Regions from separate parts of the Pseudomonas sp. S1(2024) genome, predicted to be linked through region 1. Evidence: predicted binding sites of a transcription regulator. Region 1 holds the regulator's gene; each other region holds the start of a gene.
What was found. Region 1 encodes FliA, which starts transcription of late flagellar genes. Its sites were predicted from a motif close to CTAAAGTTTNNNNNNNNNNNGCCGNTAA; they were not measured.
Positions count from the first base shown of each region.

Region 1 (10,485 bases):
GACGTCACGCCGATCGACATGATTGGCCTGGAGGTCGGCTACCGGCTGATCCCGCTGGTCGATCGCAACCAGGGTGGCCAATTGCTGGCGCGAATCAAGGGCGTGCGCAAGAAGCTGTCGCAGGACCTGGGCTTCCTCATGCCCACCGTGCACATCCGCGACAACCTTGACCTGCAGCCCAGCGCCTATCGCCTGACCCTGATGGGGGTGATCCTGGCCGAAGCCGAGATCTACCCGGATCGCGAACTGGCAATCAACCCGGGGCAGGTGTTCGGTACTCTCAACGGCATTGCCGCACGCGATCCGGCGTTCGGCCTGGAGGCCGTGTGGATTGATGTCGGCCAGCGTTCCCAGGCGCAGTCGCTGGGCTACACCGTGGTCGATGCCAGTACCGTGGTGGCTACGCACCTGAACCAGATTCTGCAGAAGCACTGCCACGAGCTGATCGGCCATGAAGAGGTCCAGCAACTGCTGCAGGTGTTGGCCAAGGCATCGCCTAAACTTGCAGAAGAGCTGGTGCCGGGTGTCATTTCGTTGTCGGGCCTGCTCAAGGTGCTGCAGGCGCTGTTGTCGGAGCAGGTGCCCGTACGCGATATCCGCAGTATCGCCGAGGCGATCGCTAACAACGCCGGCAAGAGTCAAGATACCGCCGCGCTAGTGGCGGCGGTGCGCGTCGGATTGTGTCGCGCCATCGTGCAAAGCATTGTCGGCGTTGAGTCGGAGCTGCCAGTGATTACCCTGGAGCCAAGGTTGGAACAGATTTTGCTCAATAGTCTGCAAAGGGCCGGGCAAGGTCAGGAAGACGGTGTTCTTCTGGAACCGAGCATGGCCGAGAAGCTGCAGCGTTCGTTGATCGAGGCGGCCCAGCGCCAGGAAATGCAGGGCCAACCGGCCATCCTCCTGGTCGCCGGCCCGATCCGCGCCATGCTGTCGCGTTTCGGTCGTCTGGCTGTACCGAATTTGCATGTTCTGGCGTATCAGGAAATACCGGACAACAAGCAAGTCACCATCGTTGCCACCGTGGGCCCTAACGGCTGAGGTAGGGGATAATGCAAGTTAAGCGATTTTTCGCCGCCGATATGCGTCAGGCCATGAAGCTGGTCCGTGATGAGCTGGGCGCCGATGCCGCCATCATCGGCAACCGTCGCATCGCCGGCGGTGTCGAACTGACGGCCGCGCTGGACTACAAGCTGTCTGCCCTGGCCCCGCGTGTGCCCAACGCCGAACTGGAAGAAGAGCTGCGCAAGACCCATACGCGCATCGCCACTGCCCAGGCCGAACTGGATCATCGTCATGACAGCAGCGACAACAACCGCCAATTGTTCGCCGGGCAGTCGCTGACCGCCGCCGAGCCGTTGATCGAACCGCACATCGATGCGCCCGAGGCCGCTGCGCCAGCCCCTGCGTCGGCGCCGGTCGATCCGCGCCTGTTCGATGCCATGCGCTCCGAGCTTTCGGGCCTGCGCGAGCTGCTGGAAGTGCAGCTCGGCTCGCTGGCCTGGAACCAGCTGCAAGGCAGCAAGCCGCAGCAGGCCACCGTCTGGCGCCGGCTGCAGCGCATCGGTCTGTCCGGGCCGATCGCCCGTGAGCTGCTGGACCTGACCGCCGAGATCGACGAGCCACGCCAGGCCTGGCGCATGTTGCTGGCGCATCTGGCGCGGATGATCGAAATCCCCGAGGTCGAGCCGATCGAAGAGGGTGGGGTGATCGCCATGGTCGGCCCGGCCGGCATGGGCAAGACCACCACCCTGGCCAAGCTGGCCGCCCGCTACGTGCTCAAGTACGGCGCGCAGAACCTGGCGCTGGTGAGCATGGACAGCTTCCGCATCGGCGCCCAGGAGCAGCTCAAGACCCTGGGCCGCATCCTTAACGTGCCTGTGACCTACGTCGACCCGGGCCAGTCGCTGGCCGCGGCGCTGGAGCCGCTGCTGCGCAAGCGCGTGGTGCTGATCGATACCGCTGGCCTGCAGGCCAGTGACCCGGCCCTGCGCATGCAACTTGAAACCCTGGCCGGGCGTGGCATTGCTGCGAAGAACTACCTGGTGCTGGCCACCACCAGCCAGAAGCAGGTGCTGACTGCTGCCTACCACAGCTACAAGCGCTGCGGCCTGGCTGGTTGCATCCTGACCAAACTCGATGAAACGGCGAGCCTTGGCGATGTGCTGAGCCTTGCCATCAGTCATGAACTGCCAGTGGCCTACCTGACCGATGGGCCGCGCATTCCTGACGACCTGCACCTGCCTCGGGGGCACCAGTTGGTCACCCGCGCGGTCAATGTGCAGCAGCAGGACGAGCCCAGCGAAGAGGCCATGGCCGACATGTTCGCTGATCTCTATCACAACCCACGGCGAGCGGGTTGATGATGAAGTGTGTGCAAGGTAGCTATGCCAAAGGGTACGCAGAATTGCCCTACGTGTGGCCTGAGTCCCAGCGAGACAAGGTAAAGAACAGACATGGGTAGCATGCATCCCGTACAGGTGATCGCCGTGACCGGTGGCAAAGGTGGCGTCGGCAAGACTAACGTTTCAGTGAACCTGTCCCTGGCGCTGGCCGAGCTTGGCCGCAGGGTCATGCTGCTCGACGCCGACCTGGGCCTGGCCAATGTCGACGTGCTGCTGGGCCTTACCCCCAAGCGGACCCTGGCCGATGTCATCGAAGGGCGCTGCGAATTGCGCGACGTGATGTTGCAGGGCCCCGGTGGTGTGCGCATCGTACCGGCTGCCTCGGGCACGCAGAGCATGGTGCACCTGGCCCCGGCCCAGCATGCCGGGCTGATCCAGGCGTTCAGCGAAATTGGCGACAACCTCGACGTGCTGGTGATCGACACCGCGGCGGGTATCGGTGATTCGGTGGTCAGCTTCGTCCGCGCGGCACAGGAGGTGCTGCTGGTGGTATGCGACGAACCCACCTCGATCACCGACGCCTACGCCCTGATCAAGCTGCTCAACCGCGACTACGGCATGAACCGTTTCCGCGTGCTGGCCAACATGGCGCAGAGCCCGCAGGAAGGCCGTAACCTGTTCGCCAAGCTGACCAAGGTCACCGACCGTTTCCTCGACGTTGCCCTGCAGTATGTGGGCGCTGTGCCGTATGACGAGTGCGTGCGCAAGGCGGTGCAGAAGCAGCGTGCCGTGTACGAAGCTTTCCCACGGTCCAAGTGCGCGCTGGCCTTCAAGGCGATAGCCCAGAAGGTCGACAGCTGGCCGCTGCCGGCCAACCCGCGTGGCCATCTGGAGTTCTTTGTCGAGCGTCTGGTGCAACCCACCAGCGCGGGTCCAGTGCTATGAACGCCAGCGGTTTCAAGATGTACAGCCGAGCGTCGAAAGACGCCCAGTACGAGCTGATCGAACGCTACGCCCCGCTGGTCAAGCGCATTGCCTACCACCTGCTGGCGCGGTTGCCGGCCAACGTGCAGGTCGAGGACCTGATCCAGGCCGGCATGATCGGCCTGCTGGAAGTAGCCAACAAATACGACGCCAGCAAGGGCGCCAGCTTTGAAACCTACGCCGGCATCCGCATTCGCGGGGCCATGCTCGATGAAGTGCGCAAGGGCGACTGGGCACCGCGTTCGGTGCACCGCAACACCCGCATGGTCAGCGACGCGATGCGTGCGGTTGAAGCCAGAACCGGGCGTGACGCTAAAGATCATGAAGTTGCTGCCGAACTCCAATTGAGTCTCGATGATTACTACGGGATCTTGAACGATACCTTGGGCAGCCGCCTGTTCAGCTTCGACGACCTGTTGCAGGACGGCGAGCACGAAGGGCTGCATGAGGATGGCGCCAGTGGCCAGGTAGAACCTGCGCGTGGCCTGGAGGACGAGCGCTTCCAGGTCGCCCTGACCGAGGCCATCGCCAACCTGCCGGAGCGTGAGCGCCTGGTGCTGGCGCTGTACTACGACGAAGAGCTGAACCTCAAGGAAATCGGTGAGGTGCTGGGGGTCAGCGAGTCGCGGGTCAGCCAGTTGCACAGCCAGTGTGCCGCGCGCCTGCGCAGCCGCCTGGGGGAATGGCGGGCGCGTTGAGCCCGCTGTCGTTGCAGTCGTTTTCTACGTTGTACCGAATTGTGAATGCGCGCTCGGGGCCGAGCGCGTTTGAGACTGCTTGGAGGTCTACTTGAACAAAGACATGAAAATCCTCATCGTTGACGACTTTTCGACGATGCGGCGGATCATCAAGAACCTGTTGCGTGACCTGGGCTTCACCAACACCGAAGAAGCCGATGACGGCACCACGGCGCTGCCGATGCTGGAGAACGGCCACTACGACTTCCTGGTGACCGACTGGAACATGCCTGGCATGTCCGGCATCGACCTGCTGCGTAAAGTGCGTGCCAGCGACAAGCTGAAGAGCATGCCGGTACTGATGGTGACCGCCGAAGCCAAGCGCGACCAGATCATCGAAGCGGCCCAGGCCGGCGTCAATGGTTACGTGGTCAAGCCGTTCACCGCCCAGGTGCTCAAAGAAAAGATCGAGAAGATCTTCGAACGCGTCAACGGCTGAGTCACGTCAGGGGGCGCGCCATGGATTCATCACAAACGTCTTTGGGCGAGTTCGAATCGACCCTGAAGAAGCATGCCCAGGAGCTGGTCGAAAGCCTGGAGCGGGGCCGTTTCGGCGAGGCGGTGCAGCTGATTCATGAGCTGAACCAGACCCGCGACCGCGGCCTGTACCAGGAAGTCGGCAAGCTGACCCGCGAGCTGCACAGTGCCATCGTCAGTTTCCAGATCGACCCGACCATGCCGCAGGCCGAGGAGGTGTCGCAGATTACCGACGCCACCGAGCGCCTGTCTTACGTGGTCAGGCTTACCGAGGGCGCGGCCAACCGCACCATGGACCTGGTCGAGGAAAGCACCCCGGTGCTCAACGATTTGGCCAGCGAGGCACAGGCACTGAGCGCCGACTGGCAGCGTTTCATGCGCCGTGAAGTGGCTGCGCCGGAGTTCCGTGACCTGGTCAAACGCATCGACAGTTTCCTGACGCACAGCGCCGAGGGCAACCGCAAGGTCGCCGGGCACCTCAACGACATTCTGCTGGCCCAGGACTATCAGGACCTGACCGGCCAGGTGATCAAGCGCGTCACCACCCTGGTCACCGAGGTGGAAAGCAACCTGCTCAAACTGGTGCTGATGGCCAGCCAGGTCGACCGCTTCGCGGGCATCCAGCATGACCACGATCAGCTGCGCGCAGAAAAAGATCGAGAAAAACATCCGACTCGGGGTGAAGGTCCGCAGATTCATGCCGATAAGCGTGAAGACGTCGTGTCCGGTCAGGACGATGTCGATGATCTGCTGTCCAGCCTGGGTTTTTAAGGAGCACGTTTGATGAGCTTCGGCGCCGATGAAGAAATCCTCCAGGATTTCCTGGTAGAAGCCGGCGAAATTCTTGAGCAACTGTCCGAGCAACTGGTCGAGCTGGAAAGCCGGCCCGACGATGCCGACCTGCTCAATGCGATCTTTCGCGGTTTCCACACTGTAAAAGGGGGCGCCGGCTTCCTTCAGCTGAACGAGCTGGTGGAGTGCTGCCATATCGCCGAGAACGTGTTCGACGTCCTGCGCAAAGGTGAGCGCCGGGTCGACGCGGAACTGATGGATGTGGTGCTCGAGGCACTGGACACGGTCAACAGCATGTTTGGCCAGGTGCGCGAGCGCGCCGAAGTGACCCCGGCTACCCCCGAGCTTTTGGCGGCGCTGTCGCGCCTGGCCGAGCCGGGGGGCGCCGTGGCCGTTGAAGCGCCTGCCGCCGCAGCACCGGCACCGGTTGCCGAAGCGCCTGCCGAGGAGCAGGACATCACCGACAGCGAGTTCGAACAGCTGCTCGATTCGCTCGATGCGGTCAAGGCGCAAGCTGCGGCCGACGAGCAGATGCAGGGCGAGACCGTGAGCGGCGAAGGTGACGAAATCACCGACGCCGAGTTCGAGTCGCTGCTCGACCAGTTGCACGGCAAAGGCCAGTTCAGCCCCGAGGTTGCCGCGCAGCCGGTTGCCAGCGCGCCGGAAGTGGCCAGCGACGAAATTACCGACGCCGAATTCGAATCGCTGCTGGACCAGTTGCATGGCAAGGGTACCTTCCAGGCCGATGCCTTGCCCGGTGCCAAGGCGCCGGCGCCTGCTGCAACTGACACCAGTGCAGCCAGCGATGAAATCAGCGAGCACGAGTTCGAGGCGCTGCTGGACCAGTTGCACGGCAAAGGCAAGTTTGGCGGCGACGTGGCCGCCGTCGAAGCCCCGGCTGCAACCAAGGTGCAAGCGCCGGCTGCGGCCAAGGCCGACTGCCAGCCTGTGGCCAAGCCAGCAGCAGCTACTGCTCCGGCACCGGCGCCGGCGCCTGCCAGCAAACCTGCCGCAGCACCCCGCGCCCCGGCCCCGGCCGCCGACAAGCATGGCGCCAGCGAAGCGGAAACCACCGTGCGGGTCGATACCGCGCGCCTGGACGAGATCATGAACATGGTCGGCGAACTGGTGCTGGTGCGTAACCGTCTGGTGCGCCTGGGCCTTAACAGCGGTGACGAGGCCATGTCCAAGGCCGTGTCCAACCTCGACGTGGTCACCGCCGACCTGCAGACCGCGGTGATGAAAACCCGCATGCAGCCGATCAAGAAAGTCTTCGGCCGCTTCCCGCGCCTGGTGCGTGACCTGGCCCGCCAGCTCAAGAAAGAAATCAACCTGGAGCTGGTCGGCGAAGAGACCGACCTCGACAAGAACCTGGTCGAGGCCCTGGCCGACCCGTTGGTGCACCTGGTGCGCAACGCCGTCGACCATGGCGTGGAGATGCCCGAGGAGCGTGAAGCCTCCGGCAAGGCGCGTACCGGCCGCGTGGTGCTGTCGGCCGAGCAGGAAGGCGACCACATCCTGCTGTCGATCTCCGACGACGGCAAGGGCATGGACCCTAACATCCTGCGCGCCAAGGCCGTGGAAAAGGGCCTGATGGACAAGGATGCCGCCGAGCGCCTGAGCGAGTCGGACTGCTACAACCTGATCTTCGCCCCGGGCTTCTCGACCAAGACCGAGATTTCCGACGTGTCCGGTCGTGGTGTGGGCATGGACGTGGTGAAGACCAAGATCTCCCAGCTCAACGGCTCGATCAACATCTTCTCGGCCAAGGGCCAAGGCTCGAAGATCGTCATCAAAGTGCCGCTGACCCTGGCGATCATGCCCACCCTGATGGTGATGCTGGGCAACCAGGCGTTTGCCTTCCCGCTGGTCAACGTCAACGAGATCTTCCACCTCGACCTGTCGCGCACCAACGTGGTCGACGGCCAGGAAGTGGTGATCGTACGCGACAAGGCGCTGCCGCTGTTCTACCTCAAGCGCTGGCTGGTCCAGGGCCAGGTGCACGAAGAGCAGCACGAGGGCCACGTGGTGATCCTGTCGGTCGGCACCCAGCGCATCGGCTTTGTCGTCGATCAACTGGTTGGCCAGGAAGAAGTGGTAATCAAGCCGCTGGGCAAGATGCTGCAGGGCACCCCGGGCATGTCCGGGGCCACCATCACCGGCGACGGTCGCATCGCGTTGATTCTCGACGTCCCGAGCATGCTCAAGCGTTACGCCGCGCGGCGTATTTGATTTCGGTGGCGCACCCTGGCGGGTTGCGCCGCCTAATGGAGTGTTTATGGCAGTCAAGGTCCTGGTGGTGGATGATTCCGGTTTCTTCCGCCGCCGCGTCTCGGAAATCCTCTCGGCGGATCCGACGATCCAGGTAGTGGGTACCGCGACCAACGGCAAGGAAGCAATCGACCAGGCGCTGGCGCTGAAGCCCGATGTCATCACCATGGACTACGAAATGCCCATGATGGACGGCATCACCGCGGTGCGGCACATCATGCAGCGCTGCCCGACGCCGGTGTTGATGTTCTCGTCGCTGACCCATGAAGGCGCCCGTGTCACCCTCGATGCGCTGGATGCCGGTGCGGTGGATTACCTGCCGAAGAACTTCGAGGACATCTCGCGCAACCCCGACAAGGTCAAGCAACTGCTGTGCGAGAAGGTGCATACCATTTCCCGCAGCAACCGCCGTTTTGGCAGCTACGCCAGCCATGCGCCGGTTGCCGCACCTGTACCCGCGCCAGCAGGCAGCGGTCACGCAGCTGCCAGCAGTTTCGCCAGCCCGGCAGCGGCGCGCACGCCTGCGCCTGCCCGTGCAGCGGCCCCGGCAGCGGCGCCAGCGCATTCGCCGGCACCCAAGCGCAAGCCATACAAACTGGTGGCCATCGGTACCTCCACGGGCGGCCCGGTCGCCCTGCAGCGGGTGCTGACCCAGCTGCCGGCCAACTTCCCGGCGCCGATCGTACTGATCCAGCACATGCCAGCGGCGTTCACCAAGGCCTTTGCCGAGCGCCTGGACAAGCTGTGCCGCATCAGCGTCAAGGAAGCCGAGGACGGCGACATGCTGCGCCCGGGCCTGGCCCTGCTGGCCCCAGGTGGCAAGCAGATGATGATCGACGGCCGTGGCGCGGTGAAGATCCTGCCCGGTGACGAGCGTCTGAACTACAAACCGTGCGTGGACATCACCTTCGGCTCGGCGGCCAAGTCGTATGGCGACAAGGTGCTGTCGGTGGTGCTTACCGGCATGGGTGCCGATGGTCGTGAAGGGGCGCGCCTGCTCAAGCAGGGCGGCAGCACGGTCTGGGCCCAGGATGAAGCCAGCTGCGTGATCTATGGCATGCCCATGGCCATCGTCAAGGCCAACCTGGCCGACGCGGTGTACAGCCTGGACGAAATCGGCAAGCACCTGGTGGAGGCGTGCGTCTGATGGACGTGCTCAGCCTGATCGGCCTGATCCTCGCGTTTGTCGCCATCGTCGGTGGTAACTTCCTCGAAGGCGGCCATGTCGGCGCCCTGATCAATGGCCCGGCGGCACTGATTGTGCTGGGCGGCACCCTGGCGGCGGCCTTGCTGCAGTCGCCGCTGTCGTCGTTCAAGCGTGCCTTGCAGATTCTGCGCTGGATCCTGTTTCCGCCACGGGTCGACCTGGCGGGCGGGATCGACCGCGTCGTCAACTGGAGCCTGACCGCGCGCAAGGAAGGCCTGCTGGGCCTGGAAGGGGTGGCCGACAGCGAGCCTGACCCTTATGCGCGCAAGGGCCTGCAGCTGCTGGTGGATGGTGCCGAGCCGGAGGCCATCCGCAGCATCCTCGAAGTCGACTTCCTGACCCAGGAAAGCCGTGATATCCAGGCCGCGAAGGTGTTCGAGAGCATGGGCGGCTACGCGCCGACAATCGGCATCATCGGTGCGGTGATGGGCCTGATTCACGTGATGGGCAACCTGGCCGACCCGTCGCAGTTGGGCAACGGCATTGCCGTGGCCTTTGTCGCGACCATCTACGGCGTGGCCAGCGCCAACCTGGTGCTGCTGCCGATCGCCAGCAAGCTCAAGGCCATCGTCATGCGCCAGTCGCGCTACCGCGAGATGCTGCTCGAGGGCCTGCTGTCGATCGCCGAGGGTGAGAACCCGCGCTCGATCGAGCTGAAGCTGCAAGGCTTCATGGAGTAACCCATGCGTCGCCGTCGTCATACCGAGGAGCACGAAAACCACGAACGCTGGCTGGTGTCGTACGCCGACTTCATTACTCTGCTGTTCGCCTTTTTCGTGGTGATGTACTCGATTTCCTCGATCAACGAGGGCAAGTACAAGGTCATTTCCCAGGCCTTGCTCGGGGTGTTCAACGACCCCGAGCGCAGCATGAAGCCGATCCCCATCGGTGAAGAGCGGCCGCTGAGCGTGCGCCCGGCCGAGCCGTTGGTGAAGGACAGCGAGCAGACCGATGCGGGCCTTGGGGCGACCAGTATCGACCCGCTGAAAACCATCAGCGATGACGTGCGCGATGCCTTTGGCGACCTGATCAAAAGCGACCAGATGACTGTGCGCGGCAATGAACTGTGGATCGAGATCGAGCTCAATTCCTCGTTGCTGTTCGGCAGTGGCGATGCCATGCCCAGCGACAAGGCGTTTGCGATCATCGAGAAGGTGGCCGGCATTCTCAAACCGTTCGCCAACCCGGTGCACGTCGAAGGCTTTACCGACAACCTGCCAATCCGCACTGCGCAGTACCCGACCAACTGGGAGCTGTCTTCGGCTCGGGCGGCAAGCATCGTGCGCCTGCTGGCCATGGAAGGGGTCAACCCGGCACGCATGGCCTCGGTCGGCTATGGCGAGTACCAGCCGGTTGCCAGCAACGACACTGCCGAAGGCCGTGCGCGCAATCGACGCGTGGTGCTGGTGATTTCGCGCAACCTCGAAGTGCGCCGCAGCCTGACTGGCTCGGGCAGTGCCAATGCCACGCCGGATGCTGCATTGCGCCGGGCTGGCACACAAAGTGCACCGGCAACGCCAGCAACGGTGGCGGGGCAGTGATTCGTCAATTCCCCGACGCTGCCACGAACACAAATTTGAAGGCAGTACTGTCCCCTGTGGGAGCGGGCGAGCCCGCGGATCAGGCGATGCGGTGAATGGCACCGGCTGCGCCGGTGTTCGCGGGCGCGCCCGCT
Region 1 is NZ_JBKGFP010000072.1:40,524-51,008, forward strand. It holds gene flhA (flagellar biosynthesis protein FlhA) at 1-1,038, shown strand, start outside; gene flhF (flagellar biosynthesis protein FlhF) at 1,050-2,360, shown strand; gene fleN (flagellar synthesis regulator FleN) at 2,454-3,287, shown strand; gene fliA (RNA polymerase sigma factor FliA) at 3,284-4,024, shown strand; gene ACLCGK_RS20270 (chemotaxis response regulator CheY) at 4,128-4,502, shown strand; gene ACLCGK_RS20275 (protein phosphatase CheZ) at 4,523-5,311, shown strand; gene ACLCGK_RS20280 (chemotaxis protein CheA) at 5,324-7,564, shown strand; gene ACLCGK_RS20285 (chemotaxis response regulator protein-glutamate methylesterase) at 7,611-8,750, shown strand; gene ACLCGK_RS20290 (flagellar motor protein) at 8,750-9,490, shown strand; gene motD (flagellar motor protein MotD) at 9,494-10,351, shown strand.

Region 2 (10,485 bases), on a different contig from region 1:
GTTGGGGGCGATCGTGTCGTACCTCACCCGCGGCCGCGGCGATGCCCGGGTGCTGGCCCAGGAGATGGCGGCCAGCCGCAAAGGTGCGCGGCTGGGGCAATGGATGCTCAAGCATGAAGAGGGCTTGAAGAAACGGCCGGACCTGCAGGTAGCGGAGCGGCGCAAGGGGGCGGTGGGTGAGCCGCAACCGATGCAGCCTGATCGGCCGGCAGGGAAAGACAAGGAGCCCTCGACAGGGAAGCCCGGTAGCATGCCGTTGCATACCGTGGCGTGCTTCAAGGCAGACAAATTGCCAGTATCCAAGCATGGCGAGTTTGAACGGCAGTTGAAAGGGCAGCAGGAAGGGTTGAACCGGCTGACGGTTGAGGAGTTTCTCGAGAATATTGCCAACCCCGTAAAGCGGAGCCCTAGCGCGGCAAAAAGAGCGCGCAAAGAGCTGGAAGAAGCACTGACCCAGCGACTGGAAGAAGAGTTACAGGAATCAATGGGATATAGAGCTGCAAAAGCAGAAGCAGCTAAGAGGGCAAAGAAAACCATGGCAAGCCTTGCAGCCCTGCACAACCCTGACCTTGTAGCCGGCGGGAAAGATGTCATTGCTGATTTTGGAGATCGGCAGGTCAACTCAAGTATCGGACCACAATGGAAGACTAAGGTCGAGAACCTAAGAAATGCCGCAGCGGCAATACCAGAATCCTCTCGTGGCAGAACGTTGATAAATGTAAATCTTCACAAATGCTAGGAGACAATAAATGGATGAGGCTTTTTCTGTTTTTCTAGAAGAGTTTGGCAATACCATAGAGCGCCGAGAAGTCCCAGTATCGAGCATTCAGCGCTATCGCGGGACACTGCCTGATCAGCTACTGGAGTATTGGAGCGAGCATGGATGGTGCGGTTATGGCGATGGGATTTTCTGGATGGTCAACCCACAGGAGTATAATGGCATTGTAGCATCCTGGCTTGAAGGCACCGCGCTCGAAACCATCGACAACTATCACGTGATTGCCAGAAGCGCCTTTGGAGACTTGTACCTCTGGGGAGAGAAGACAGGCGCATCACTCAAAATCACGAGCGTGCTTTCGCGCTACAGAGTTCATAACTCCATTTACGTTGGAGACAAAATGAACAAGGGGGTTAAGGCCTTCATGGCATCCAAGCGGGTAGATACCAACGACTACGGCGACCTATTCAAGCCGGCTCGACAAAAACTTGGCCAGCTAGGCCCTGACGAGATGTATGGTTTCACCCCCGCCATCATGCTTGGCGGCCCTGATAATCTTGACCATTTGGCGAAAGTAAAAATTGTGGAGCACTTGATGCTTCTATCGCAAATATCCGAACTCAAGCCATTCGCCCTTTCCGACTTTTAGGCAATTTATCTACAAGCACAGCCTTCCCGCATCGACCAGCAATGGACCAAGCGCCGCCAGGCGCTTGGGACCCACTCCTGATTACCGCAAAATTTCATCTCACGGAGATAGCCGACTCACTTCGCCTGGTAGATGATCCCCGGACTGCACTGCACCATCTGGTAATGGTCCGGCAGCCCGTTCAGCGCCTCGGAAGCCCCGAGGAACAGATAGCCGCCCGGCTTCAAGGTACTGTGGATACGTAACAGGATGTCCTTCTTCACCTGCGCCGAGAAGTAGATGAGCACGTTACGGCAGAACACCACATCGAACTTGCCCAGGCTGGCATAGCTGTCGAGCAGGTTGAACGAGCGGAACTCGACACGGCTGCGAATCGCCGGCTTGACTGCCCAGCGCCCCGGCCCCTTGGTTTCGAAGTAGCGCTGCAGGCGCTCCTGGGACAAGCCACGGGCAATCGCCAGGCTGTCGTACTCGCCGGTCTTGCAGTTGGTCAGCATGGTGCCGGACAGGTCGGTGGCCACGATTTGCGCGCCCATCTTCAACTGGCCGAGGTTGCTGCGTTCGAACTCGTCGATAGCCATGGAGATGGAATACGGCTCCTGCCCCGACGAACAGGCCGCCGACCACATGCGCAGGCGCTGGCCAGGGTTGTTGCGGATGAACTCGGGGATGACCTTGTTCTTCAGCACCTCGAACGGGTAGGTATCGCGAAACCACAGGGTCTCGTTGGTGGTCATGGCATCGACCACCTGCTCGCGCAAGCCGCCGCGCGGTTGGGCCTGGATGCGCTGCACCAGTTCGCCCAGGCTCTTGATGCCCTGTTGCTCCATCAGCTTGTTGAGACGGCTGGAAACCAGATACTGCTTATTCTCGCCCAGCAGGATGCCACAGGCTTTCTCCAGGAAGACCCGGAACTGTTCGAAATCCAAATTACCCGTAGACACTACTGCCGCCTCTTTTCAATCACTGGTGCCGGGGGCCTGCCCCCGGCTGCTTCAATGCGCCGCCTTGATCCGGTCGACCACCCGCTGGGCCAGGTCGTCCGGCTTGAACTTGGCCAGGAAGTCATCGGCACCGACCTTCTTGACCATCGCCTGGTTGAACACCCCGGAAAGCGAAGTATGCAGGCAGATGTGCAATTTTTGCATGCGTGGGTCACTGCGGATCTCTGCCGTTAGCGTATAGCCGTCCATTTCCGGCATTTCAATGTCCGAGATCATCATCAGGAACTCTTCTTCCGGCTTCTTGCCCTCATCCACCAGCTGGCGCAGGTAGTTCAGGGCCTGACGGCCGTCATTGAGCGCCACCACCTCGACCCCCACGGTCTGCAGGCAGCGGCTGACCTGTTTGCGCGCCACCGACGAATCGTCGACGGTGAGCACCCGCAGCAGCACGGCCTTGTCCTGCACCTCGGCATCGATCACACCGGCCGACACCGACTCGGAGGACGGCGCCACTTCGGCCAGCACCTTCTCCACATCGATGATCTCGACCATGCGGTTGTCCACCCGGGTGACCGCGGTCAGGTAGTGGTCGCGGCCAGTGCCCTTGGGTGGCGGATGGATCTCTTCCCAGTTCATGTTGACGATGCGCTCCACCGAATGCACCAGGAAGCCTTGGGTCTTGGTGTTGTACTCGGTGATGATCACGAAACTGTTGCGCGTGTCTTCCTGCAGCGGCCGCAATCCGGTGGCCATCGACAGGTCGAGGATCGGGATGGTCGCCCCGCGAATATTGGCAACCCCACGCACCACCGGGTGCGCCTTGGGCAGCAGGGTCAGCGCAGGGCATTGCAGCACTTCCCTGACCTTGAATACGTTGATGCCGTAAAGCTGTTCGCCATTGAGGCGGAACAGCAGCAATTCCAGGCGATTCTGCCCCACCAGCTGCGTGCGCTGGTTGACCGAATCCATAACACCTGCCATGCCAGACTCCTTTATGTTTCAGCCTTTCGTTGCAACTCAGGTAGCGAGTCGGCACGGGCTTTGCTTTTTTGAGCGCCATGTACACGAAAACGACATTTTTCCGACGACTGACGCACCTGCTGACTGGCTCGCTGGCCATGCTGTGCCTGCTGGTGCCCGGCGCTCGCACGGTAGCGGACGCGTTTACCTTGCCTGAACAACTTATCGGTGTCACTCAAGGGTTTCTTGAATTCAGCGTCGAAGATTATCTGGCCACCACCCAGACCGCCGGCCGTTACGAGATCCAGGTCAACCCGCTGGACCCGCGCCTGCGCATGCCGCTGTGCAGCCAGCAGCTGGACGCCTCGCTTGAAAGCCCGGCCCAGCCGTTGGGCCGCGTCACGGTGAAGGTGCGCTGCGAAGGCTCGGCGCCCTGGACCGTGTTCGTGCCGGCCACTGTGCGGCTGTTCCGCGACGTGGTGGTGGTGACCCGACCACTCAAGCGCGACAACGTGGTGGGCGAAGGCGACGTGGCCCTGCGCGAGCGGGATGTCGGAACCCTGGGCCAAGGCTTCCTGACCGAACTGGAGCAGGCGGTGGGCATGAAGATGCTGCGGCCCACGGTGATCGACCAGGTACTCACCCCGCAACACCTGGAACAGGCCGAAGTGGTGCGCAAGGGCGACCACGTGGTGATCATCGCCCGCAGCGGCAGCCTGAGTGTACGCATGCCCGGGGAAGCCCTGAGCAAGGGTGGCCTGAGCGAACAGATCCGGGTGCGCAACCTCAATTCCAAACGGGTGATCAAGGCCAGGGTGACCGGCCCTGGACAGGTCGAGGTGAGTATGTAGCCAGCCCGTTGATTTGCGCTGGCGGTGAGGAACCGCTTTTCCTAAACTGTGTCAGAAAACGGGTTCGCGAGCTTGCTGACAGGCGGCTATGCATTTGTGCCTAAAGTTTCTTTCGGGTTGGCCGAAAACAAGGCAAGCGTCCAAATACCCAGAGGTTTCTGATCATGGTCATCGACTTCAGTCGTTTGAATAACTCTCCGTCCGTCACGGGCGGCGTGCGCGGCAATACCGCGTCCGGCAGCGCCGAAAAACCGGCAGCCAGCCAGGAAGCGGCAACCGGCACCAGCGCCAGCGGAGAAGCGGTACACCTCAGCCAAGAGGCCCAGCAGTTGCAGAAGATCAGCGACAAGCTGCGCGACGAGCCGGTGGTCAACAGTGCCCGTGTGGCCCAGTTGAAACAGGCGATCGCCGACGGCAGCTACCAGGTCGATGCCGGCCGGGTCGCCAGCAAACTGCTCGATTTCGAAGCCCAGCGCTGACCGTTCGGCGCGCTGACTTCACGGACGCTAGAAAAGCCAAGAGTTAGCCATGCACGACACCACCTTGCTGCAACTGATCGAAGATGACATTGCCCCGCTGCAGGAACTGCTTGACCTTCTGCAAAAGGAAGCGATCGCCCTGCATGGCCGCGACATGCCGCTGCTGGAGCAGATCCTGGCGCGCAAGCAGTCGTTGATCATCTTGCTCGAGCAGCACGGCCAGCGCCGGAGCCAGTTGCTCGGCAGCCTGGGCCTGAGTGCAGATCGGGCAGGTGTGCAGGCGCTGGCTGCGCAATCGGCTCATGGCGAAACGATGCTGCAGCGGCTCGACATGCTTTCGCAGCTGATGGACAGCTGTCAGCAGGTCAACCAGACCAATGGCCGGATCATCCAGGTGCAGCAGCACGTCACCAACAACCAGATCCGCATCCTCATGGGCGGAGACTCTCCGTCGCTCTACGACAGCCGCGGCAGTACCTCGCCGCTGGCCAAGCCACGGGCGCTCAGCCAAGTGTGATTTTTCTATTAAGGCACGGAACATACTGGCAAAATGCCGTTAATTGCGTGTGTCGCTTTTGCCTGGAGAACGATAAGCCGTGTTCAATGAATCCGATGCCCCGCAGCCGCCAAAGGTGCTAAACACCCCTTTGGAGATTGCGGCCAATTTGCGGCAGCTGCAGGAAAGCCACGACCCCCTGATCATCACCTTCCACGACCGCAGCCAGCGCTTCCAGAGCTACGTGGTGCACGTGGACCGTGAAAGCAACATCCTGGCGCTGGACGAGATGATTCCGCGCGATGGTGAGAAATTCATCGAGAACGGCGAACACTTCCGCGTCGAAGGCTTCCATGATGGCGTGCGTATCGCCTGGGACTGCAACCATGCGTTGAGGATCAGCGAAGTCGACGGCCACCGCTGCTACCGCGGCGCCATGCCTCAGGAGATGACCTACCACCAGCGCCGCAATGCCTTCCGCGCCGCGCTGAAGCTATCGCAGCTGGTCGATATCATCCTCGATGGCACCCACCTCAAGGGCAACGGCGCCCTGCGTGGGAAGCTGCTGGACATCTCCGCCACCGGCTGCAAACTACGCTTCGAAGGCAATGTCGAGGATCGCCTGCAACTGGGCCAGGTATATGAACGCTTCAAGGCAGGCACCCCGCTGAGCCTGGTCGATACCATGGTCGAGCTGCGCCACCTGCACTATGAAGAGCGGATCAATACCACCTTTGCCGGCGTGCGCTTCCATAACCTTACCGGGCAGGCGCAGCGCAAGGTCGAGAGCTTCGTGTACCAGTTGCAGCGTGAAGCGCGGCGGTTCGACAAGGACGACTATTGATCGTCGGCCGAGTACAAAACGCCACCTATCAAGGTGGCGTTTTCATTTGTGATTCTCCTGTGCCGGCCTCTTCGCGGGCATGCCCGCTCCAACAGAACTGCACATAACTCATTGAATTAGAAGGGACTCTGTGGGAGCGGCTTTAGCCGCGAACACCGGCGCAGCCGGTGCCATGCACCGCGTTGGATTCTTCGCGGCTAAAGCCGCTCCCACAGGGTACGCGTACTGCTTGCGGATCCAGTTATCTACGCGACAGCTCTCCCACAGGTACAACGCATGCCTTGAACGCTGCGCGGTCGCTGTGGGAGCGGGCGTGCCCGCGAAGAGGCCGGCACAGGCCTACACCGACTTGCTGACCTCACCTTCCGGCTCAGGCTCCTTGTCAGCCCCCTTCTCCTCCGCCTCGGTATCCTCAGCCGCCACCGGCGCCTGCATTACCTCCTGCACCGTCTGCTCATCCACCCGTGGGTCCAGCGCCGCCGACAGTGGCGAACCGGCAGCCGGCATCGCAACGTGGCCCAAAGGCGCATCCTGCACCTGGTGCAGCCCGGTGACCGCCTTCGGACGAATGCGCCACACCAGCACCAGGGCAAAGAACACGAAGAAGGCATACAGCATCTGCGGGCCCAGCACCTTCATCAGCACGCCTGCCGCCAGCGGCCCGATACACGCGCCCACACCGTAGGTCACCAGCAGCATCGCGGTCAGCGACACCCGCCGCTCGCTTTCCACATGGTCGTTGGAAAACGCCACCGCCAGCGGGTAGAGGCAGAACTGCAGCAACGAAATCACGAAACCTATGCCGAACAGCAACTCCAGCGGCACACTGGGCAGCATTGCAAGTGGCGCCGAGGCCAGCGCCAACCCCACGGCCACGCTGCGGATCAGCACCGCCCGATCGTAGCGGTCAGACAACCAGCCCAGCGGCCACTGCACCAGCAGGCCGGCAAAAATGCAGCTACCCATGAACAGACCGACCTGTTCGGTAGTCATGCCTTGGCTGGAGGCATACAAGGGCGCCAGGCCATAGAACGAGCCGACGATCAGCCCTGAGCCCAGCACCGTGCTGAGCGACTGCGGCACCCGCTTGATGAAGAACTTCGGCTCCATCGGTGCCGGGCGCAACGGTGCGGGGTGAATGCGCCGGGTCATGGCCACCGGCACCAGGCACAGGGTGAAACACATGGCCACCAGCATCAGCAGCTCCAGGCCAAGCTGTGGGTGCACCACCAAAATCAGCTGGCCGAGCACCAGGCCCAGGTAAGAGGCGATCATGTAGCCGCTGAACACCGCGCCGCGGTGCTTCACATCGGCCTGCTCGTTCAGCCAGCTTTCGATGACCATGTACTGGCACATCATCCCCAGGCCGACGATCATCCGCAGCCCGACCCAGGCCGGCAGCCAGCTGGTCAAGCCATGGCCGAGCACCGCCGCACCGACGATGCCAGCACAAGTGGCGTAGGCGCGAATGTGCCCTACTCGGCCAATCAACCGGTGGCCGACCTTGCCGCCTACCGCCAGGCCAAAGTAGTTGGCCGCCATCAAGGCACCCACCCACAGGCTGTCGACATGATCGGCTGCCAGGCGCAGGGCCAGGTAGGTACTGAGCAGGCCCGAGCCGATCAACATCATCAGCGCGGCGAAATACAACGACTGAAACGGCTTCCATATATTTCGCATAGGTCCCTTGCGGCTCCCGGGTCAGGTGGCGATGGGTTGCAGCCAAGCATAAAAGCAAAATTGCTGCGGCGCAGTCCCCTGCCTGACAATTCGTGAATCAAGGGCGCGTCCAGTGTCGGTCATGTCGTGTTCATGCACGTGCACCGGACTGCACTCAAGCGTTTCGCTCTCACGGTTTTTGAATGCAAGCGCAATACCGGGAGAAATACTCAACTTCTATTTGAGTAATATCCGGCTGGCCTGATAACCGGCTTCCCCCGTCAAAGCCGCCCTCATTCCCGCAAGGTCATGCCATTGGCCGGCAGCGGCAAGGCCGTCTTGTAACGCACCTGCTTCAAGGCAAAACTGGAACGGATATTGGCCACCCCCGGCAACCGCGTCAGATAATCCAGAAACCGTTCCAGCGCCTGGATGCTGGGCAGCAGTACCCGCAACAGATAGTCCGGATCGCCCGTCATCAGGTAGCACTCCATCACCTCGGGCCGTTCGGCAATCTCTTCCTCGAATCGATGCAACGACTGCTCGACCTGTTTTTCCAGGCTCACATGGATGAACACGTTCACATCCAACCCCAACGCCTCGGGTGACAGCAAGGTCACCTGCTGGCGGATCACCCCCAGCTCCTCCATGGCCCGAACCCGGTTGAAGCACGGCGTGGGAGACAGGTTCACCGAGCGGGCCAGTTCGGCGTTGGTGATGCGGGCATTTTCCTGCAGGCTGTTGAGAATGCCGATATCGGTACGATCGAGTTTGCGCATGAGACAAAATCACCGGTTTTTTGTGTTTATGCGGAATGTTTATCTGCCCTGCTCGGCAAAGGCAACCAACTTGAGAGAAAAATTCTCCTGCCGGACCACTAAGATGTAGGGGACGCTGACCTACCAGTCACAAGCCGGTACTCAGCGGCGGCCGCTTCAGAGCTCACAAAAACAAATACCCGAGCGAGCGTAAAAAGCATGAACGAGTACGCCCCCCTGCGTTTGCATGTGCCCGAGCCTACCGGCCGGCCAGGCTGCCAGACCGATTTCTCCTACCTGCGCCTGAACGATGCAGGTCAAGCCCGTAAACCCCCAGTCGATGTCGACGCTGCCGACACCGCGGATTTGTCCTACAGCCTGATCCGCGTGCTCGACGAGCAAGGCGACGCGCAAGGCCCGTGGGCCGAAGACATCGACCCGCAAGTTCTCCGCCAGGGCATGCGCGCCATGCTCAAGACGCGGATTTTCGATAGCCGCATGGTGGTCGCCCAGCGCCAGAAGAAGATGTCCTTCTACATGCAGAGCCTGGGTGAAGAAGCCATCGGCAGCGGCCAGGCCTTGGCGCTGAACCGCACCGACATGTGCTTCCCCACCTACCGCCAGCAAAGCATCCTGATGGCCCGCGACGTGTCGCTGGTCGAGATGATCTGCCAGTTGCTGTCCAACGAGCGCGACCCGCTCAAGGGCCGCCAACTGCCGATCATGTATTCGGTGCGCGAGGCCGGTTTCTTCACCATCAGCGGCAACCTGGCGACCCAGTTCGTGCAGGCGGTCGGCTGGGCCATGGCCTCGGCGATCAAGGGCGATACCAAGATCGCCTCGGCGTGGATCGGTGACGGCGCAACCGCCGAGTCGGACTTCCACACCGCCCTCACCTTCGCCCACGTGTACCGCGCCCCGGTGATCCTCAACGTGGTCAACAACCAGTGGGCGATCTCCACCTTCCAGGCCATCGCCGGTGGCGAGTCGACCACCTTCGCCGGCCGTGGCGTGGGTTGCGGCATTGCCTCGCTGCGGGTTGACGGCAACGACTTCGTCGCCGTGTACGCAGCCTCGCGCTGGGCCGCAGAACGCGCTCGTCGCGGCCTGGGCCCATGCCTGATCGAGTGGGTCACCTACCGTGCCGGCCCGCACTCGACCTCGGACGACCCGTCCAAGTACCGCCCGGCCGATGACTGGAGCCACTTCCCGCTCGGCGACCCGATCGCCCGCCTGAAGCAGCACCTGATCAAGATCGGCCACTGGTCCGAGGAAGAACACCAGGCCACCACTGCCGAGCTGGAAGCCGCGGTGATAGCCGCGCAGAAGGAAGCCGAGCAGTACGGCACGCTGGCCAACGGTCACATCCCGAGTGCTGCCTCGATGTTCGAGGACGTGTACAAGGAAATGCCCGACCACCTGCGCCGTCAACGCCAGGAACTGGGGGTTTGAGATGAACGACCACAACAACAGCATCAACCCGGAAACCGCCATGGCCACCACTACCATGACCATGATCCAGGCCCTGCGCTCGGCCATGGATGTCATGCTCGAGCGCGACGACAATGTGGTGATCTACGGCCAGGACGTCGGTTACTTCGGCGGCGTGTTCCGCTGCACCGAAGGCCTGCAGAACAAGTACGGCAAGTCCCGCGTGTTCGACGCGCCGATCTCCGAGAGCGGCATCGTCGGCACCGCCGTGGGCATGGGTGCCTATGGTTTGCGCCCGGTAGTGGAAATCCAGTTCGCCGACTACTTCTACCCGGCCTCCGACCAGATCGTTTCCGAGATGGCGCGCCTGCGTTACCGCTCGGCCGGCGAGTTCATCGCCCCGTTGACCCTGCGCATGCCCTGCGGTGGCGGGATCTATGGTGGCCAGACCCACAGCCAGAGCCCGGAAGCGATGTTCACCCAGGTGTGCGGCCTGCGCACTGTCATGCCGTCCAACCCGTATGACGCCAAGGGCCTGCTGATCGCCTCGATCGAATGCGATGACCCGGTGATCTTCCTGGAGCCCAAGCGCCTGTACAACGGCCCGTTCGACGGCCACCACGACCGCCCTGTCACCCCCTGGTCGAAGCACCCGCAAAGCGCCGTACCCGATGGCTACTACAGCGTGCCGCTGGA
Region 2 is NZ_JBKGFP010000071.1:110,716-121,200, reverse strand. It holds partial or broken gene ACLCGK_RS20040 (DUF6861 domain-containing protein) at 1-739, shown strand, start outside; gene ACLCGK_RS20035 (GAD-like domain-containing protein) at 750-1,367, shown strand; gene cheR (protein-glutamate O-methyltransferase CheR) at 1,484-2,311, opposite strand; gene ACLCGK_RS20025 (chemotaxis protein CheV) at 2,363-3,292, opposite strand; gene flgA (flagellar basal body P-ring formation chaperone FlgA) at 3,370-4,122, shown strand; gene flgM (flagellar biosynthesis anti-sigma factor FlgM) at 4,287-4,601, shown strand; gene ACLCGK_RS20010 (flagella synthesis protein FlgN) at 4,651-5,118, shown strand; gene ACLCGK_RS20005 (flagellar brake protein) at 5,198-5,941, shown strand; gene ACLCGK_RS20000 (MFS transporter) at 6,281-7,621, opposite strand; gene bkdR (Bkd operon transcriptional regulator BkdR) at 7,894-8,379, opposite strand; gene ACLCGK_RS19990 (3-methyl-2-oxobutanoate dehydrogenase (2-methylpropanoyl-transferring) subunit alpha) at 8,578-9,810, shown strand; gene ACLCGK_RS19985 (alpha-ketoacid dehydrogenase subunit beta) at 9,812-10,485, shown strand, end outside.
Region 2: flgM (flagellar biosynthesis anti-sigma factor FlgM) is a predicted target of FliA. The motif match lies at 4,223-4,250, and genes of this name have one in related genera.

Region 3 (10,485 bases), on a different contig from region 1:
TTCCAGGTCTTCCAACTCACGAATCTTGCTGGTGGCGTGACGGGCCAGGGCCAGCGGCAGGTCATCGGCGGAGATGCCGCTGCCATCGTCTCGCACTCGCAGCAGCTTGACGCCGCCCTGCTCAACTTCCACGTCGATACGCCGGGCGCCGGAGTCCAGGCTGTTCTCCAGCAACTCTTTGGCGACAGAGGCCGGCCGCTCGACAACCTCGCCGGCGGCAATCTGGTTGGCCAGCCGCGGGCTGAGCAGCTGGATGCGCGAACCGCCACTCATTGCGAGGCCAACGTGGTAGCAGGGATATCGAGGCGCTGGCCGACCTTCAGCTCATCGGTCTTGAGGCTGTTGGTGCTGCGCAGGCTGGTCACGCTGACCTGGTAGCGAACGGCAAGCATCGCCAGGGTCTCGCCAGGGCGCACCGTGTGCTCACGCGGGCCAGCGGCGATCTTGCCGGTATCGCGCAGCCAGGCGATGTAGGTGCCTGGCGGCGGGTTCTGCTGGAAGTACTGGCGCACACCGGTATGGATCGAACGGGCCAGGGCCTGCTGATGGCTGGCGGTGGCCAGCTTGGCGGCTTCGTTGTTGTTCGAGATGAACCCGGTTTCAACGAGGATCGACGGGATATCCGGCGACTTCAGCACCATGAAGCCGGCCTGTTCCACCCGCTGCTTGTGCAGTGAAGTAATGCGGCCCATGTTGCCCAGCACCTTCTGCCCGACATTGAGGCTGGAGCTGAGCGTGGCGGTCATCGACAGGTCGAGCAGCACGCCGGCCAGCATACGGTCCTTGTCGTCGAGGCTGACGTTACCGGCACCACCGATCAGGTCGGAACGGTTTTCCGTGTCGGCCAGCCAGCGCGCAGTCTCGGAGGTAGCGCCGCGGTCGGACAGGGCGAACACCGAGGCGCCAAAGGCGGCGCGGGACGGCGCAGCGTCGGCGTGGATCGAGATGAACAGGTCGGCGCCCTTCTTGCGGGCGATTTCCGTGCGCTTGCGCAGTGGGATGAAGTAGTCGCCGGTACGGGTCAGCTCGGCCCGGAAGCCTTTTTCGCTGTTGATCTGGCGCTGCAGTTCCTTGGCGATCTGCAGCACGATGTCTTTTTCATGCTGGCCACGCGAACCGGATGCACCCGGGTCTTCGCCGCCGTGACCGGCGTCGATGGCAACCACGATGTCACGCTTGCCGTTGGGAACCGGCGGCAGCTTGATGGCAGGCTGGGCCGGGGTCACCGGCACTGCTGGCGTGGTTGCAGGCGTTGGTGCCGGAGTCGGGGCCGGCGCCGGCGCGCTGGCCGCAATGGCGTCAGCCTCCTGGTCGTACAGGTCGACCACCAGGCGGTTGCCGTACTGGGCGTTGGGCGCCAGGGTGAAGCTTTTTGGGGTGACCGACTTTTTCAGGTCGACCACCACGCGCAGGTCGGTCGGGGTGCGCTGAGCCGAACGCACGCTGCTGATCGGCGTATTGGAGGTAGCCACGTTCAGTGGCGCGGCCAAGGTCGCGCCATTGATGTCGATAACCAGGCGATCAGGTGCGCTCAGGGTGAAGACGCTATGCTGCACGGGGCCAGACAGGTCGAAGACCAGCCGCGTGTTGTCCGGCGCGCGCCACAGGCGCATGCTCTTGACTTGAGTGACGGCCAGAGCGTCAACGGTCACCGTTGTCAGCAGCAGCCCAACGATGGCGACCAGTGCGCGTATGCGCATACCTACCCCACTTACTGTTTATAGTGTTCGGCCAGTGCCACGCACCAGGCCTCGCCGCGAGCCCCCTGCGGCGAAAGGTTCAGCGAGCGTCCGCCCGCTTGGGGGCTTATGGTAATGGTCAGGTCGGGCTTTGGCAAAACGCCCGCACCCTTTTGTGGCCACTCGAACAGGCACAGCGGGTCGCCCTCGAAATAGTCACGAATGCCCATGAACTCCAGCTCTTCCGGATCGACCAGGCGATACAGGTCGAAATGGAACGCCCGCACCTCACCGATCTCGTAAGGCTCGACTACGGTGAAGGTCGGACTTTTCACTGCACCAGTATGGCCCAGGCCACGAATCAGGCCACGCGACAGCGTGGTTTTGCCCGCGCCCAGGTCACCTTCCAGAAAAATCACGCCGTGACCGCCGGTCACCTCGGCCAGTTGTGCGCCGAATTTGACCGTGGCCGCTTCATCGGCCAGAAACAGGTTTAAGCCAGACACGCAGAATGCTCCTCCAACAACTCACGAATGACCGGCGCCAGATCGCTGGCAGCCAGGCCTCTACCTTTTACGCCCAGACGCTCGCCGGCACAGGCGTGCAGCCATACCCCCAGCCCCGCGGCGTGCCAAGCATCCAGGCCTTGGGCCAACAGCGCCGCCAGCACGCCGGTCAGCACATCGCCCAGGCCGGCACCGGCCATGGCCGGGTGGCCACGTTCGCACAACAGCAGTTGCCCGGCCGGGTCGGCTACCAGAGTGCCGGCCCCCTTGAGCACGCAGACGCTGTTGTAACGCCGCGCCAGCTTGCGTGCAGCGCCCGGGCGATCCGCCTGTACAGCCTCGGTGGAAATGCCCAGCAGCCGCGCCGCCTCCCCGGGGTGCGGGGTAAGGATGCTGCCACTGGGCAGGGCCAGCGGGGTGCGCGCCAGCAAGTTCAGGGCATCGGCGTCCCACACCTGTGGGCGTTCGGCATTGGCCACCGCCGACAGCAGGCTGCGACCCCAGGCCGCCTGACCCAGGCCTGGGCCGACCACCAGCACCGAAGCGCGCTCCAGCACGCCCATCAGTTGGTTGGCTGAAGTGACGCCCAGGCACATGACCTCCGGCAGGCGCGCCAGGCTGGCAGTCACGTGTTCGGGCCGGGTCGCCACACTGACCAGCCCCGCGCCACAGCGCAGGGCGGCTTCGGCACTGAGCAGCACAGCGCCTCCGGTACCAAGGTCGCCACCGACCACCAGTACATGGCCGAAGTCGCCTTTGTGGGCATGCGCATGACGTGCCGGCAGGTGCGCGACAGTCACACTGCTGAGCAATTGAGGGGTATGGCTGGGGTGTTTGGTCTGCGGCATGGGGTCAAAGGCTCCAATGTCTGGCAGAATTATACGCACCTGAGCCCGTATTGCCTTGCCCATCCATGTCCGTCTGTACGCCTGACCTCGCCCAACTGGCCCAATCGATCAAGATTTGGGGCCAAGAACTCGGTTTTGCCCATGTTGGCATCGCCGGGGTAGACCTTGGCGAACACGAACACCACCTGCAGCGCTGGCTCGACGCTGGCTACCAGGGCGAGATGGATTACCTGGGTGCCCACGGCAGCAAGCGTGCACACCCAGAGCAACTGATCCCTGGCACGGTACGCGTGGTATCGCTGCGCATGGACTACCTGCCCGGCGACACACAGATGGCGCAGCGCCTGGCACAGCCCGAAAAAGCCTACGTATCGCGCTACGCCCTGGGCCGGGATTACCACAAGCTGGTGCGCAAGCGCGTGCAGTTCCTGGCCGATCGCATTCAGGAAGCCATCGGCCCGTTCGGCTACCGCGCCTTCGTCGACAGCGCTCCGGTGCTGGAAAAGGCCCTGGCCGAGCAGGCCGGGCTGGGCTGGATCGGCAAGAACACCCTGCTGCTCAACCGCAAGGCGGGCAGCTATTTCTTCCTCGCCGAGCTGTTCGTCGACCTGCCGCTGCCGGTGGACGAAGCCACCACCAGCGAACATTGCGGGCGCTGCCAGGCCTGCCTGGACATCTGCCCGACCCAGGCCTTCGTCGGGCCGTATGTGCTGGATGCTCGGCGCTGCATCTCCTACCTGACCATCGAACTACGGGGGCCGATCCCCGTCGAGTTGCGTTCAAAGATGGGCAACCGTGTATTCGGTTGCGACGATTGCCAGATCGTCTGCCCATGGAACCGTTTTGCCAGGCACAGCCAGGAGCAGGACTTCCAGCCACGGCACGGGCTGGAGAATGCCGAGTTAGCGGAGATGTTCCTGTGGGATGAAAGGACCTTCCTGCGCAAGACCGAAGGCGGGCCATTGCGCCGGGCCGGGTATGAGCGCTGGTTGCGCAACCTGGCGGTGGGGCTTGGCAATGCGCCATCGACAATCCCGGTGATCGAAGCGCTGAAGGCGCGGCGCGAGGATGCCTCGGAGCTGGTGAGGGAGCATGTGGAGTGGGCGCTGGCGCAGCACGGCGTTCGATAGCGACCCAGCCCCAGAGCTTGCGCCGCCCTTGTGGGAGTGGGCGTGCCCGCGAATCAGACAACGTGGTGGATGGCACCGGCTCTGCCGGTGTTCGCGGGCACGCCCGCTCCCACAGGGGCCATGTTGTGCCGGAACTGCGTTACTGCTGGTCGTTGTAGTGGAACTTGGGCATCTCCCAATGGAACCGAATCGCCAGCAGCCGAACCAGGAACCCGCCAAACAAGGTCAGCAGCATCGCCTGCTCCGCCGGCACCTTGAAGTGCACGCAGCCCAGATAGAACCACGCCGCAGCAAACGATACGCTGGCGTAAAGCTCGCGGCGGAATACCAGGGGGATGTCGTTACAGAAAATGTCCCGCAGGATCCCGCCAAATACTCCGGTGATCACCCCGCTGATCGACGCCACCAGCATGCCCTGCCCCATCTCCAGCGCAGTCATGCAGCCAATCAAGGTAAAAGCCACCAGCCCCAGGGCGTCGAGCACCAGGAACAGCGAGCGCAGGCGGCGCATCATCGGCGCGATGAAAATGGTTAGCAGCGCCGCACAGCTGGTCAGCACCAGGTATTCAGGATGCTTCACCCAGGTCAGCGGGTAATGCCCGAGAAGCACGTCACGCACCGAGCCGCCACCCAGGGCGGTGACGCAGGCAATCAGCACCACGCCGAACCAGTCCATGCCGCGGCGGCCTGCAGACAACGCGCCGGTCATGGCTTCGGCGGTGATGGCGATGAGATAGAGCATCAACAACATGGTGCGGGGTCCGTGCGGGCGTGCGAGAAAGGCGCGCAGTCTAACCAGTTGCCCATGGCACCAAAAGAGGGCGCAGATACAATATCTGCGCCTTTTCGGCTCACACCTTGATGAAGTGCTCGCGATAGTGGCGCAGTTCGGCGATCGATTCGCGGATGTCGTCCAGCGCCAGGTGGGTGTTGCCCTTCTTGAAGCTGTCGCGCACATCAGGTGCCCAGCGTGCAGCCAGTTCCTTCAGGGTCGAAACATCGAGATTGCGGTAATGGAAGTAGTTTTCCAGGTTGCGCATGTGTCGGTACAGGAAACGGCGGTCCTGGCAGATGCTGTTGCCACAGATCGGGGACTTGCCTTTCGGTACCCACTGCTCGAGGAAGGCAATGGTCTGCGCCTCGGCTTCGGCCATGCCGACCTTGCTCTCGCGAACGCGCTGGGTCAGGCCCGAAGCGCCATGGGTGCGGGTATTCCACTCGTCCATGCGCGCCAGCACTTCGTCACTGTGGTGGATGGCAATCACCGGCCCTTCGGCCAGGGTGTTCAGTTCGCTGTCGGTGACAATGGTGGCCATCTCGATGATGACGTCGCTGTCCGGATCCAGGCCGGTCATTTCCAGGTCGATCCAGATCAGGTTCTGTGGGTTTTGCATGCGGGGGCTCCTCGTATAGGCCGTCATAGTAGCGTAGTGGCCAAGGCACGCCCATTCACGGTGCGAAGGTAAGCCAAATGGTCCGGCGCCTGGCGTGGTAAACTGCCTGCCGTTTTCAACCTGCCCCCACGCACGGAACCTTCATGGCCAAACGCCAGCTCAATCGCCGCCAGAACTGGCGCATCGAAAAAATCCAGAACGAGCGCGCCGCGCGTGCGGCCAAACGCGAACAGCACGTGCTGCAGGAACTGGAGGGTGGCGACCTTGGGCCAGAGCAGTTGGGCCTGGTGATTGCGCACTTCGGTGTGCAGGTAGAAGTGGAAGCCCAGGACGGCGAAGCCGCGGGCCAGGTGTTCCGTTGCCACTTGCGCGCCAACCTGCCGGCGCTGGTTACCGGCGACCGCGTGGTATGGCGGGCGGGCAACCAGGGCATTGGTGTGATCGTCGCGCAGATGCCGCGCAGCACCGAGCTGTGCCGGCCTAACAACCACAGCCAGCTGAAGCCGGTGGCGGCCAACGTCGACCTGATCGTGATCGTCTTTGCCCCCGCGCCCGAACCGCACCCCAACCTGATCGACCGTTACCTGGTGGCCGCGGAGCACGCCGGCATTCGCCCGCTGCTGCTGCTGAACAAGGCCGACCTGATCAACGAAGAGAACGGCCCGGGCCTGCATGCGCTGCTGGAGGTTTACCGCGAGCTCGGCTACCCGCTGCTCGAGGTCTCGGCACATCACGGTGACGGCATGCAACGCCTGCAGCAGATGCTCGACGGCCACATCAGCGTGTTCGTCGGCCAGTCGGGGGTGGGCAAGTCGTCGCTGGTCAACAGCCTGCTGCCGGAGGCCGGCACCCGTGTCGGCGACCTGTCGGAATGGTCTGGCCAGGGTACCCACACCACCACCACCGCGCGGCTGTACCACTTCCCCAATGGTGGCGACCTGATCGACTCACCGGGCATCCGCGAGTTCGGCCTGGGTCACGTCAGCCGCAGTGATGTGGAGGATGGTTTCATCGAGTTCCGCGACCTGTTCGGCACCTGCCGCTTCCGCGACTGCAAGCATGATCGCGAACCGGGCTGCGCGCTGCTCAAGGCGCTGGACGAGGGGCGTATCAAGCAGCAACGGATGAACAGCTACCGCTCGATCATCGCCAGTTTGCCGGAAGACGCTTACTGACCACTTGCTCCACAGGTTCTGCGCCGGCTTCAGCTACGGCACGATCCTGTGGGAGCGGCCTTGTGTCGCGAAAGGGGCGCGCAGCGGCCCCAGATATCAGCATTAATGCAAATATTGCCGGGGCCGCGTTGCGGCCCTTTCGCGACACAAGGCCGCTCCCACAAGGGACCGCGCAAGACGAAAAAGGGTTTACTGGTCCTTGGCCTCATCCATCTTCAGCGTCCCCTCTTCGAAGATGTTCAGCTTCTGGCGCAATTCACGCGGCTGCATGGGGGCCTGCCCGGCCTCCCCTGGCGCCGCCGGTGCCGCAGCGGCCGGCGGCGCGGGCTCGGCAGCCGGTGCTTCCGGCGCGCCCTGCTCGCCTTCGATATTGCGCTGGGCTTTTTTGGTCAGCACGATGATGTCGATGCGGCGGTTGACCGGGTTGAACGGGTCCTTGCGGTCGAACAGCGACGACGAGGCATAACCCACCACCCGCGCCACCTGGCCATCCGGGTAGCCGCCGGCCACCAGTGCACGGCGCGCGGCGTTGGCGCGGTTGGCCGACAATTCCCAGTTGCCGAACTCGCCACTGCCGGCATAGGGCTTGGCGTCGGTGTGGCCACTGATGCTGATCTTGTTCGGCACCGCCTTGATGGTGTCGGCCATCGCCAGCAGGATGTCCTCGAAGTACGGCTGCAGGCGCGCGCTGCCAATGTCGAACATCGGCCGGTTCTCGGCGTCCATGATCTGGATGCGCAGGCCGTCCTGGGTGATCTCGAACAGGATCTGGTCCTTGAACTTCTGCAGTTGCGGGTTCTCTTCCACCTTGTTCTGCAGTTCCTGCAGCAGCAACTCCAGACGCTCACGCTCGACCTGCTCGGCCATGGTCTCCACCTGGTCCTTGTCCAGCTGAATGCTGGTATCAGGCGTCGGCTCCGACTTGGCTTCGGGGTTGATGGTCTTTTCCGGCGCCAGCTGAGGCGAGCCGCCCAGGTCGATGACGTAGGGCGTTCCGCTTTCCGAGAAGCCGATCGGGTCCTTGAAGTAGCCGGCAATGGCGATCTTCTGTTCCGGGGTGGCCGTGGACAACAGCCACAGCACCAGGAAGAACGCCATCATCGCCGTGGCGAAGTCGGCGAAGGCGATTTTCCAGGCGCCGCCGTGGTGGCCGCCGCCAAAGCGCTTGACGCGCTTGACGATGATGGGCTGATTGTTCTCCATGACTCAGCGACCGCGAACCGCTTGTTCCAGTTCGGCGAAGCTTGGGCGGTGCTTGGGGTACAACACCTTGCGCCCGAACTCGACCGCCAGCGAAGGCGGCATGCCCGAGGCCGAGGCCACCAGCGAAGCCTTGATCGATTCGTAGAGGTTCAGCTCTTCCTTGGCATCGTGCTCCAGGCACTTGGCCAACGGGCCGAAGAAGCCGTAGGCCGCCAGAATACCGAAGAAGGTACCCACCAGCGCCGCACCCACATGGAGGCCGATGGAGGCCTGGTCACCATCGCCGAGCGAGGCCATGGTCACCACGATACCCAGTACCGCCGCAACGATACCGAAGCCAGGCATACCGTCGGCGATGCCGGTCACCGCATGGGACGGGTGCTCCAGTTCTTCCTTCATGCTCAGCAGTTCCATGTCGAACAGGCCCTCGAGTTCGTGCGGGGCCATGTTGCCGGTGGACATGATGCGCAGATAGTCGCAGACGAACGCGGTCATGCGCTCATCGGCCAGCACCGTCGGGTACTTGGCGAAGATCGGGCTGGCGGCGGCATCCTCGATATCGGCCTCGATGGCCATCATGCCTTCGCGCCGGCTCTTGTTGAGAATTTCGTACACCAGGCCCAGCACTTCCAGGTAGAAGGCGTGAGTGAAGCGCGAGCCGAACATCTTCATCGACTTCTTGATGACGTGCATGGTCATGTGGCCAGGGTTGGCCTGCAGGAATGCACCAAAGGCCGCACCGCCGATGATCAGTACTTCGAACGGCTGGATCAGTGCCGCGATCTTGCCGTGGGAAAGCACGTATCCGCCGAGCACGCTCGCGAATACGACGATGATGCCGATAATTTTAGCCATAGGTTCAAAGCACTTGCTGTCGTGGTCAGGGGAAGAGACGGGAGCTTTAAAACTCTTCTTCTACTTATCGGCAGAACTGCGCCAGACTATAGCCACTCAATGCGAAAAGCCAGTTCGGACTGATGTCAAAATGCCAATTGAAACCAAGGTGCCCGCTCAGGCTCCACGTACGCTAGAGGCCTGGGTAAAGCTGCTCGAGAGTGTTCGCATCCCCGTGCCGAAGCACAGCTACGACCGGGTCATGGCCGCCATCCACGATAACCGCCGCTCACTGCGCGATATCGCCGAACTGATGCAGGATAGCCCGGCGCTGGTGCTGTCGGTGATGCGCGAAGCCAATCACCCCACCAATGCCAGCCTGGCAGAGCCCGCCGAAAGCCTGGAAGTCGCCCTCAACCGCCTGGGCCTGGAGCGCAGCGAACAGCTGCTCAAGCGCCTGCCAGCAGTGCCCGTCGAAGAGATTCCGCCGGTACTGTGCCAGTTCCAGCTGATCAGCCAGCACGCCTCGCAGCAGGCCAGCGGCCTGTTCGCAAGCCGCCTGGCACGGCTGTGGCAGGAAATCCACTGGGGCAGCCTGTTGTTCCTGTCGCCACTCTGGCCGCTGGCGCTGGCCTACCCCAAGCTGCTCGATACCTGGGAGCTGCAGGTTATCCACAAGGGCGAAGACGCCGCCCATGTCGAGGAAGAACTGTTTGGCGTGCGCATCATGGAGCTGTGCCAGACCATGGCGGAGTACTGGCGCCTGCCACAATGGGTGACCCAGGGTTACCGCCTGCTGCTGGAAGAGCGCGAACAACTGGCCCAGGTGCTCAGTATCGCCCGCGACCCGGACCTGCTCAGCCAGCAACACCGCCTGGACGCCGAGCCTGGCCTGCGCCGCTGGTTCAACCAGCCGGCCAACACCGTGCTGCTGGCAAACAACCTGGCCCTGGCGGCACAAGTGGGCTGGGACAACCCGCACCTGTTGCGCTGGCAGCTGCTGACCGCACTGTACCTGCAGACTTCGCTGGACGACGTGCAGCAGCAGGTGCACCAGCAGGCTGCGGCCAGCGCCCGCCGCCATGCCCAGCATGCCTTGTTCCACCCGGCCGAAGCGCTGATCTGGCCCTGGCACCAGCGCCGTCCGCACCCAGACATGCTGGCTCCGCCACCTCCCACAAGCGACGAACTGGCGCGCTGGCGCAAGCTGTGCCAGGACCTTCTGGCCCAGCCCAGCCCGTTCACCAACAGCGTGCACCTGGCCACGCAGGTTATCGAGGCCCTTCTGGCCTCTGGCATGCAGCGGATACTGCTGCTGAGCCTGGACAAGGCCAACGACCAGCTGCGCGTGCAGCAGATGGCCGGCCTGCCAAAGGAAGCCGGGGGGCTGGTACTGCCGGTGGCGCAGAACAAACTGCTGCAAAAGCTGCTGGCCAAAGCCGGGCAATTGCGTATCACCCCGGAAAACCACAGCCAGTTCTCGGCCCTGCTGCCGGCCCCGCTGCGTGCCTTGTTCCGCAGCGAGCACGTGCTGCTACGCTCGCTGGCGGTGGCGGACCAGGTGCTGATGCTGATGGTGGCTGACCAAGGCTGCCGGCCGCTGGCCGATATCAGCGTGCAAGCCTTCGGCAAGACCGCACAGTGCACCGAACGGGCGCTATCGGTGTTTGCCAACCGCAAGGCCTGAGCCTTGCGCTACAATCGCCCCTCTTTCCA
Region 3 is NZ_JBKGFP010000053.1:51,619-62,103, reverse strand. It holds gene mutL (DNA mismatch repair endonuclease MutL) at 1-273, opposite strand, end outside; gene ACLCGK_RS14625 (N-acetylmuramoyl-L-alanine amidase) at 270-1,700, opposite strand; gene tsaE (tRNA (adenosine(37)-N6)-threonylcarbamoyltransferase complex ATPase subunit type 1 TsaE) at 1,712-2,170, opposite strand; gene ACLCGK_RS14615 (NAD(P)H-hydrate dehydratase) at 2,173-3,033, opposite strand; gene queG (tRNA epoxyqueuosine(34) reductase QueG) at 3,099-4,163, shown strand; gene ACLCGK_RS14605 (trimeric intracellular cation channel family protein) at 4,303-4,914, opposite strand; gene orn (oligoribonuclease) at 5,015-5,557, opposite strand; gene rsgA (small ribosomal subunit biogenesis GTPase RsgA) at 5,701-6,732, shown strand; gene motB (flagellar motor protein MotB) at 6,922-7,935, opposite strand; gene motA (flagellar motor stator protein MotA) at 7,939-8,790, opposite strand; gene ACLCGK_RS14580 (HDOD domain-containing protein) at 8,921-10,456, shown strand.
Region 3: motA (flagellar motor stator protein MotA) is a predicted target of FliA. The motif match lies at 8,855-8,882, and genes of this name have one in related genera.